Regions from separate parts of the Streptomyces sp. NPDC052701 genome, predicted to be linked through region 1. Evidence: riboswitches for the same ligand, from Rfam matches in the RefSeq annotation. Region 1 holds a riboswitch; each other region holds the start of a gene.

Region 1 (3,266 bases):
TCCGCCGGCCGGTGCCGCCGGCTGACGGCGCCCGGCCGGCGCCGTCAGCCGGGGCCGCCGCCGGTCCCGTCGGCCGGGCGCGGGCGGATCAGTCCGCGATCGGCAGGTACACCCGGTTGCCGGCGGCCGCGAACTCCTTCGACTTCCGGGCCATGCCCTCCTCGATCTCGGCCTGGCTGCCGCCGTGTTCACGCCGGATGTCCTGCGAGATCTTCATGCTGCAGAACTTGGGGCCGCACATCGAGCAGAAGTGAGCGGTCTTGGCGGGCTCCGCCGGCAGGGTCTCGTCGTGGAACTCCCGCGCCGTGTCCGGGTCCAGCGCGAGGTTGAACTGGTCCTCCCACCGGAACTCGAAACGGGCGTCGGACAGGGCGTCGTCCCACTCCTGGGCGCCCGGGTGGCCCTTGGCGAGGTCGGCCGCGTGGGCGGCGATCTTGTAGGTGATGACGCCGGTCTTGACGTCGTCACGGTTCGGCAGGCCCAGGTGCTCCTTGGGTGTGACGTAGCAGAGCATGGCCGTGCCCCACCAGGCGATCATCGCGGCACCGATGCCGGAGGTGATGTGGTCGTACGCCGGCGCGACGTCCGTGGTCAGCGGGCCGAGCGTATAGAACGGAGCTTCATCGCAGATCTCCTGCTGAAGGTCGATGTTCTCCTTGATCTTGTGCATCGGGACGTGGCCCGGGCCCTCGATCATGGTCTGTACGTGGAAACGCTTCGCGATCTGGTTGAGTTCCCCGAGCGTCCTCAACTCCGCGAACTGCGCCTCGTCATTGGCGTCGGCGATGGAGCCGGGCCGCAGGCCGTCGCCGAGCGAGTACGTGACGTCGTAGGCGGCGAGGATCTCGCACAGCTCCTCGAAGTTCTCGTACAGGAACGACTCCTTGTGGTGCGCCAGGCACCACGCGGCCATGATCGAGCCGCCGCGCGAGACGATGCCGGTCTTGCGGTTGGCGGTGAGCGGTACGTAGGCCAGGCGTACGCCCGCGTGGACCGTCATGTAGTCCACGCCCTGCTCGGCCTGTTCGATGACCGTGTCCTTGTAGATCTCCCAGGTGAGCTCCTCGGCCTTGCCGTCGACCTTCTCCAGGGCCTGATAGAGCGGCACGGTGCCGATGGGGACGGGGGAGTTGCGCAGCACCCACTCGCGGGTGGTGTGGATGTTGCGGCCGGTGGAGAGGTCCATGACCGTGTCGGCGCCCCAGCGGGTCGCCCAGGTCATCTTCTCGACCTCCTCCTCGATGGAGGACGTCACCGCCGAGTTGCCGATGTTGGCGTTGACCTTCACCAGGAACCGCTTGCCGATGATCATCGGCTCGATCTCCGGATGGTTGACGTTGGCGGGCAGCACCGCCCGGCCCGCCGCGATCTCCTCGCGCACGACCTCGGGCGACACGTTCTCGCGGAGGGCCACGAACTCCATCTCGGGCGTGATCTCGCCCCGTCGCGCGTACGCGAGCTGTGTGACCGCCCTGCCGTCACGGCTCCGGCGCGGCTGGCGCGGCCGTCCGGGGAAGACGGCGTCGAGGTTGCGCAGGCCCCCGCGCGGTGAGGTGTGCTTGATCCCGTCGTCCTCGGGGCGGACGGGACGGCCCGCGTACTCCTCGGTGTCGCCGCGGGCGATGATCCAGCTCTCCCGCAGCGGCGGCAGGCCCCTGCGGACATCGGTCTCGACGAGCGGATCGGTGTACGGGCCGGAGGTGTCGTACAACGTGACCGACCGCCCGTTGGTGAGATGCACCTGACGGACCGGCACCCGCAGGTCGGGGCGTGAGCCCTCGAGGTACGCCTTGTGCCAGCCGATGGACTTCCCGGCCTCCCCGTCGCGCGTTCCGGCGGCGGAACCGCCGCCGGAACCGTTGGCGGATCCGTTGGCGGATCCGTTGGCGGATCCGTTCTCCGCGATCTGCGTGGAGGCAGGCGTGCGTGCGTCCTTGTTGGTCATGAGACCTACTCCCTACGCCGGCATTACCCGGTAACAGGTTCGGCGGTCGACGCAGCGGTTTCCGTCTGCCGGCGTTTCGTGTGAAACATCACTCGGCTCCTGCGATGTTTCATGTGAAACATCGCAGGGACGGAGGTCAGCGCCCTCTCAGCCCGGTGCTCCGAGCTCCCGCGTGTACAAAAGGTGCCTCCACGCTAGCGTCACTTCGGGCGCGGTGAACAGAGGGCCCTCCTCGTTCTTGCGATGATCGGTCGGTGACCACGACGCAGCGTCCCCCGTACCCACCGCCCGAGCCACCCCGCGGATCCGGCGCCGGAAACGGCGGCGGAGGTGGAGGTGGCCATGCAGACGGCCTCGGCGAAAGCCGTGGTCATGGCCATGTGGACGGCCGTGCCCCGCTCCGGGGTGACGGCCGCGGTGGTGACCGTGGTGCCGGCGACTGGTTCGGGCGCGGGCCGAGTGGTCCCGGGTCACGCGGTGACAGCGAGCAGGGCTCCGGGACCGGCCTCGGCAACCGGCAGGGTCCCGCCCCCGGCCCTCACCCGGGCCCGGGCGGTGGCCGGGTTCCCGATGTCGCCCCCGGTGGCGGTCATGGCCCCGGTGGCGGCAGTGGCCCCGACAGCGGTCGTGGGCCCGGCACGGGCGGCGACCGGGTGCCGCGGCCCGGCGGCGGACGGGATGCCGGTGCCGGGTTCGGCGACGGCCGGGCTCCCCGTTCCGGCGCCGAACGCGGTGCGGGGTCCGGCGGTGGGCACGGCCCCGGACTCGGCGGCGGTTTCGACGACCGGCCCGGTCGCGGGTCCGGCGGCGGATCCGGTTTCGCGGCCGACGACGGCCGTGGCTTCGGGGCCGGTGGCGGCGGCTACGTTTCACCGTCCGGCGGCAACGACCCGGGCTCCGCCGGCGGCCCCGGGGCCGGCCACGGCTCCGGATCCGGGCACGGCCACGGCTCCGGGTCGGGCGGAGGCCACGGTCACGGCCACGGTCCCGCACCGGGCGGCGGGCACGGGCACTCGCACAGCCACGCCCACGGTCCTGCCACGCCCGTCTCCCGGCACCTGCGCAAGGTCATCGCGGCGATCCTCATCCCGTTCGCCGCGGCGGTGCTGGTCGGTCTCGCCGTGCTGTGGCCGGGCGGGGCCCCGCCGCACCAGCGCACGGGCGTCGGCTTCGACCGGCAGACGCAGCAGGCCACGGTCACCAAGGTCGTCGAGGTGAGCTGCAAGGACGTCGGCGCCTCCGGAGTCCCCCCGACCGGCGACACCTCCACCGCCGAGGGTTCCTCGGCCGTCCAGCAGGCCGACGGCACCTGCAAGAGGGC
Region 2 (3,266 bases), on a different contig from region 1:
CTCCGGGTCCAGGTGCGCGCGGCCCCGGGTGGGCGAGGACGCCTGCGCGAAGTGCCGCCGCGGGATCCGCCCCGCCCGGTACGCCAGCCGCCCCGCCTCCACCGCGTGCCTCATCGCCTCGGCCATCAGCACCGGCTCCTGGGCCCGCGTCACCGCCGAGGCGAGCATCACCCCGGCGCACCCCAGCTCCATCGCCAGGGCCGCGTCCGAGGCGGTGCCGGCCCCCGCGTCCAGGATCACCGGCACGCGCGCCTGCTCCACGATCAGCTGGAAGTTGTGCGGGTTGCGGATGCCCAGCCCGGAGCCGATCGGCGAGCCGAGCGGCATGATCGCCGCGCAGCCCGCGTCCTCCAGCCGGCGGGCCAGCACGGGGTCGTCGTTGGTGTACGGCAGGACCGTGAACCCGTCGTCGACCAGTGTCTCGGCCGCCTCCAGCAGCTCGATCGGGTCGGGCAGCAGGGTGCGCTCGTCGGCGATGACCTCCAGCTTGACCAGGTCGGTGCCGAGCGCCTCCCGGGCCAGCCGGGCGGTGAGGACGGCCTCCCCGGCGGTGAAGCAGCCGGCCGTGTTGGGCAGCACCCGGATGCCGAGGCGGTCCAGCACCGACAGCACCGAGCCGTGCACCGAGGGGTTCACGCGCCGCATCGCGACCGTCGTCAGCTCCGTCCCGGAGGCCACCAGGGCGCGTTCCAGCACGTCGAGGCTGGGCGCCCCGCCGGTACCCATGATCAGGCGGGACGTGAGGGACGTGCCGCCGAGGACGAGCGGATCGTCGGCCATGGTCAGCCTCCTTGGACGGCGGTGAGGACTTCCACGCGGTCTCCCTCGGACAGGGAGGTGGTCGGCCACTGCGCGCGCGGGACGACGGTTTCGTTGAGGGCGGCGGCCACTCCGGACGGCGCCCGGGTGAGCGTCCTGACGACGGTGTCCAGAACCGTGCCGGGCTCGATCTCCCGCGGCTCCCCGTTGACCTGGATGTTCATGCGGGCTGCTCCGTGAGGACGGCGGTGCTGAAGCGCTGGGGGGTGAACGGGCGGGCCTCCTCGGGGAGTTCGCCGGTGGCCAGGACCTGCGCCATGACGTCGCCGGTGACCGGCGTGAGCAGCACGCCGTTGCGGTGGTGCCCGGTGGCCAGCAGCAGCCCCGCCAGCCCGGTCGGGCCGAGCAGCGGCGCGTTGTCGGGGGAGGCGGGGCGCAGCCCGGCCCGGGTCTCGGTCAGCGGCAGCTCGGTGATGCCCGGGACCAGCTCGTGCGCGTCGCGCAGCAGCTCGTAGACGCCGCCCGCGGTGACCGTCGTGTCCCAGCCCGTCTCCTCGCTCGTCGCCCCGACGACCAGCTCGCCGTTCTCGCGCGGCACCAGGTAGACGTGGCTGCCGCGCACCACGGCGCGCACGGTCCGGCTCAGGAACGGCGTGGGCCGCGCCGGCATCGTCAGCCGCAGGACCTGCCCCTTCACGGGCCGGACGGGCGGCAGGACGGCCTCGGGGACGCCCGCCAGCCGCCCGCTGAGACTGCCGGCGGCCAGGACCACCTGCCCGGCCTCCAGTCCGGTGCCGTCGGTCGTGACGACGCCCGTGGCCCGGTCCCGTACGACGGTGAGCCGCTCGGCCCACGCGCGGTGGAAGACCACGCCCGCCCGGTCGCAGGCCGCCACCAGGGCGGCGGCCAGGCGCCGGGGGTCGACCTGGTGATCGCCGTCGACCCGCAGCCCGCCGCGCACGCCCGGCGCGAGCATCGGCTCAAGGCGCCGGCACTCCCGCCCGGACAGCCACTGCGCGTCCAGTCCCGACCGCTGCTGCAGGGCGTGCAGTTCGCGCAGATGGGCCCGGTCGTCGGCGTCCAGGGCGACGGCGAGCGTGCCGCTGCGGCGGTAGCCGAGGCCGCGTCCGGTGGCGTCGGTGAGCTCGGCCGCGAAGTCCGGGTAGCGGCGGGCGGACTCCAGGTTGAGGCCGAGCAGGGTCTGCTCGCCGTGGTGCAGCTCCGTGACGGCGGCCAGCATCCCGGCCGCCACCTGCGCGGCCCCGCCGCCCGGTTCGGGGTCCAGCACGGCCGTGGCCAGCCCGCGCTGCGCGGCCCGCCAGGCCGTGACCAGGCCGATGATTCCGCCCCCCACGACGAGGACGTCTGGTGTGCGCGTGGGCGACATGGGCGTCCAGCCCCTCCCTTCGCCGGCATGACCCGGATCAGGTTCGTACGGTCGGAGGCCGCCAGCCTCCCTCTCAGCCCGGTGCGTCCGGGCTCCCGCGAGTGCTTTACGGTGGCCACCCTAGCCCGACGCCGCACGTCTCAGTAAGGGAGCCTCCGCCCGTGGCCCGCTCGCTCGACGGTCTCGTCCTCGCCCCGGTCGCCGACCAGGCCCCGGGCCAGGTGGGCACCGGCACCCGGTTCGCCTACCACGAGCGGGACGGCGGGATCTGGGCCGAGTACGCGGGCGGCGATGTCGTACGCGGGTTCCTGGTGGGTACCCGGGAGGGAGACCGTCTGGACTTCCGGTACGTGCAGCTCGGGCGCGACGGGACGACCTCGTCGGGGCACTGCGTGTCGACGGTCGTGGAACTGCCCGACGGGCGGGTGCGGCTGGAGGAGAGCTGGCGGTGGGAGTCGCGGCGGGGTCACGGGACGAGCGTTGTGGAGCAGGTCACGGCGCACGAGCGCTGACTGACGGGGCGTCAGGTGTCTATGGTGATCAGGTGAGCGAGCGGACGCGGGAACGGGGGCCCTCAGGGGTGCGGCACGTCGTCGTGGCGGGCGCGGGCATGGCCGGCGTGCAGACCGCCGTGGCACTGCGGGAGCAGGGCTTCACCGGCACCGTGACACTGATCGGCGCGGAACCCCACCAGCCGTACGACCGGCCGCCGTTGTCCAAGGCCGTCCTGCTCGGCAAGGCCGAGGGCTCCGCCTTCGACGTCGACTTCGAGGCGCTCGGCATCGGACTGCGGCTCGGCTGCGAGGTGCTGGGCGCGCGCCCGGCGGACCACGAGCTGGACACCGGGGCCGGACCCGTGCCGTACGACGTCCTGGTCGTCGCCACCGGCGCCGAGCCGCTCCGGCTGCCGGGCTCGCAGGGCGTCCCCGGCGTGCACCTGCTGCGCACCCTGGACGACGCCGAGCGGCTGCGGCCGGTGCTCGCCCGGCAGCAGGACATCGTGGTCGTCGGGGCGGGCTGGATCGGCGCGGAGTTCGCCACGGCGGCGCGCGAGGCGGGCTGCGCGGTGACCGTCGTCGAGGCCGCCGACCGGCCGCTCGCCGGGGCGCTGCCCGCCGAG
Region 3 (3,266 bases), on a different contig from region 1:
GCGACGGTGAGGAGCACCCCGGCCAGCAGCGCCCACTGCCCGGCCCCGCGCGGCCGGCGCGCGGTCACGGACGCGTCCACCAGCCGCAGCGCGGTCTCCCGGCGCCGTACGGTCCAGGCGTGCAGGGCGAGGATCGCGCTCACCGCCACGAACTGGATCATCGTCAGCACGGCCGCCGTGGACAGGTCGAAGACGTCGGTGGTCTGCCGGTAGATCTCGACCTCCAGGGTCGAGAAGACGGGACCGCCCAGGATCTGCACCACGCCGAAGGAGGTGAAGGTGAACAGGAAGACCATGAGCGCGGCGGCGGCCACGGCGGGCGTGAGCGCGGGCAGGGTGACCGTGCGCCACGCCGTGAACCGCGACGCGCCGAGCACCCGCGCGGCCTCCTCCTGCCGCGGGTCGAGCTGCGCCCACAGCCCGCCGACCGTCCGTACGACGACCGCGTAGTTGAAGAAGACGTGCGCGAGCAGGATCGCCCACACGGTGGTGTCGAGCCGGACCCCCCACAGTTCGTCCAGGAGGCCGCCGCGCCCGACGAGCGCCAGGAACGCCGTCCCGACCACGACCGTCGGCAGCACGAACGGCACGGTCACGACCGCCCGCAGGGCCTGCTTCCCCGGGAAGTCGAAGCGCGCGAAGACGTACGCGCCGGGGAGCGCGACCAGCAGCGTGAGCGCGGTGGACACGAGCGCCTGCCAGGTGGTGAACCACAGCACCTGCCGGACGTCGGACTGCGCCAGCACCTGCGCGATCCGGCCGGGGTGCCAGGCCCCGTCGGTGCTCAGGCCGCGCGCGACGATGGCGGCGACGGGGTAGGCGAAGAAGACCGCGAAGAACGCGACGGGCACGGCCATCAGCCCGAGCCGCGCCGCGTTCCCGCGCCGGTCCTTGCGGACGGCTACTTCAGTACGAGCGACGTCCACGACTTGACCCACTCGTCACGCTTGTCGGCGATCTTGTCCGGGTCCAGCGTCTCGGGGTCCTCGGCCTGCGGTCCGTACTCGGTGAACTCCGCCGGCACCCGGGCGTCCCCGGTGACCGGGTAGACGAACATGTTGAGCGGCATGTCCTCCTGGAACCGCCTGCTGATCAGGAAGTCGAGGAGCGCCTTGCCGCCCTCGGCGTTCCTGGCGTTGGCGAGCAGTCCGGCGTACTCGACCTGGCGGAAGCAGGTGCCCTCGGCCACCCCGGTCGGGGCCTCGCCCGGCCTGGGGTCGGCGAAGACGACCTCGGCCGGCGGCGAGGAGGCGTACGACACGACGAGCGGCCGGTCGCCCTTGGCCTTCCTGCCTCCGCTGGAGCCGGAGAACTCCTCGTTGTAGGCCTGCTCCCAGCTGTCGACGACCTTCAGGCCGTTGGCCTTGAGCTTCTTCCAGTAGTCCGGCCAGCCGTCGTCGCCGTACTCCGCGGCCGTGCCGAGCAGGAAGCCGAGGCCGGGTGAGGAGGCGGCGGCGTTCTCGGTGACCAGGAGGTTCCTGTACTCGGGCTCGACCAGGTCGTCGAAGGTCCGCGGCGGGTCCAGCTCGCGGTCGGCGAAGTACTTCTTGTCGTAGTTGACGCAGATGTCGCCGGTGTCGACGGGTGTGACCCGGTGCTCGTCCCCGCCGACCCGGTACCGGGGCTCGATCCTCTCGGAGCCCTTCGCCTCGTACGGCTGGAACAGCCCGTTGTCGAGCGCACGGGACAGCAGGGTGTTGTCGACGCCGAAGAGGACGTCGCCCTGCGGGTTGTCCTTGGTCAGGATCGCCTTGTTCACGGTCTGTCCGGCGTCGCCGGTCTCAAGGACCCTGACCCGGTAGCCGGACTGCTTCTCGAACGCGGCGACGACGTCCTTGGAGGCGGCCCACGAGTCGTGGCTGACGAGGGTCACGGTCCGGGAGTCGCCGGACGACTCCCGGTCCCCCTCCGACGACCCGCACGCGGCCAGGGCGCCGGTCATGCCCAGCGCGACGACCACGGCCGTGAACCGCTTCTTGGTGATGCCCACTTCATTCCTCCTGGAGTGACCAGGAAGAGACGCGGCCCTGCCCGGGACCCCTGGCAGGAGTCCCGGGCAGGGCGCAACAGCTCGAGTGATGACCGATCTCCCTACCCAGAATGACCTGGGCGAGGTTCGGAGGGTCTGCGGCCGGTGCCGCACTCTCAGCGCTGTGGCGCTCCCCTGTCGGAATATGCAGATGTTCTTACGCGGGTTTTACGGTGGTCAGGTTACCGCTCGCTCGCGGCGAGCTGACCGCAGGCCCCGTCGATCTCCTGACCACGGGTGTCCCGGATCGTCACCGGCACACCGTGGGCGGCGATGGCCTCCACGAACGCCTTCTCGTCCTCGGGCCGGGACGCGGTCCACTTCGACCCGGGCGTCGGGTTCAGCGGAATGAGGTTGACGTGCACCGGCCTGCCCTTGAGCAGCCGCCCGAGCCGGTCACCGCGCCAGGCCTGGTCGTTGATGTCCCGGATCAGCGCGTACTCGATGGACAGCCGCCGCCCGGACTTGGCGGCGTACTCGAACCCGGCGTCGAGCACCTCGCGCACCTTCCACCGCGTGTTCACCGGGACGAGGGTGTCGCGCAGCTCGTCGTCGGGGGCGTGCAGCGAGATGGCGAGGCGGCACTTGAAGCCCTCGTCGGCGAACCGGTGGACGGCCGGGACGAGACCGACGGTCGACACGGTGATCCCGCGCTGGGACAGGCCCAGCCCGTCGGGCTCGGGGTCGGTCAGGCGCCGGATCGCGCCCACCACCCGGTTGTAGTTGGCGAGCGGCTCGCCCATGCCCATGAAGACGATGTTGGACAGCCGCGCCGGCCCGCCCGGCACCTCGCCGTCCCTGAGGGCCCGCATGCCGTCCACGATCTGGTGCACGATCTCGGCGGTGGACAGGTTCCGGTCCAGACCCGCCTGCCCGGTGGCGCAGAACGGGCAGTTCATCCCGCATCCCGCCTGCGAGCTGATGCACATCGTCACCCGGTCCGGGTAGCGCATCAGCACCGACTCGACGAGCGTCCCGTCGAACAGCCGCCACAGCGTCTTGCGCGTGGTGCCCTGGTCGGTCGACAGGTGGCGCACGACCGTCATGAGCTCCGGCAGCAGCGCCTCCTGGAGCCGGGCGCGTGAACCGGCGGGGATGTCGGTCCACTGCTCCGGTTCGTGCGCGTACCGCGCGAAGTAGTGCTGCGAGAGCTGTCTGGCGCGGAACGGCTTCTCACCGATCGCGGCGACCGCCTCCTTGCGTTCGGCGGGCGTGAGGTCGGCGAGGTGCCGCGGCG

The links. A riboswitch is a leader RNA that binds a small molecule or an ion and turns the genes downstream of it on or off. The one in region 1 is predicted to bind thiamine pyrophosphate.
Region 2: linked by a shared signal. The riboswitch ahead of thiO (glycine oxidase ThiO) and the one ahead of thiC (phosphomethylpyrimidine synthase ThiC) in region 1 are both predicted to bind thiamine pyrophosphate.
Region 3: linked by a shared signal. The riboswitch ahead of AB0L29_RS09225 (thiamine ABC transporter substrate-binding protein) and the one ahead of thiC (phosphomethylpyrimidine synthase ThiC) in region 1 are both predicted to bind thiamine pyrophosphate.

What each region holds. Positions count from the first base shown of each region.
Region 1 is NZ_JBFATO010000023.1:13,535-16,800, forward strand. Features, by position in the region: gene thiC (phosphomethylpyrimidine synthase ThiC) at 89-1,945, opposite strand; TPP riboswitch at 1,938-2,127, opposite strand; gene AB0L29_RS23955 (hypothetical protein) at 2,416-2,700, opposite strand; gene AB0L29_RS23960 (YibE/F family protein) at 2,599-3,266, shown strand, end outside.
Region 2 is NZ_JBFATO010000003.1:276,919-280,184, reverse strand. Features, by position in the region: gene AB0L29_RS06285 (thiazole synthase) at 1-780, opposite strand, end outside; gene thiS (sulfur carrier protein ThiS) at 783-983, opposite strand; gene thiO (glycine oxidase ThiO) at 980-2,146, opposite strand; TPP riboswitch at 2,144-2,255, opposite strand; gene AB0L29_RS06270 (hypothetical protein) at 2,308-2,658, shown strand; gene AB0L29_RS06265 (FAD-dependent oxidoreductase) at 2,691-3,266, shown strand, end outside.
Region 3 is NZ_JBFATO010000005.1:189,040-192,305, reverse strand. Features, by position in the region: gene AB0L29_RS09230 (iron ABC transporter permease) at 1-926, opposite strand, end outside; gene AB0L29_RS09225 (thiamine ABC transporter substrate-binding protein) at 902-1,990, opposite strand; TPP riboswitch at 2,071-2,176, opposite strand; gene rlmN (23S rRNA (adenine(2503)-C(2))-methyltransferase RlmN) at 2,212-3,266, opposite strand, start outside.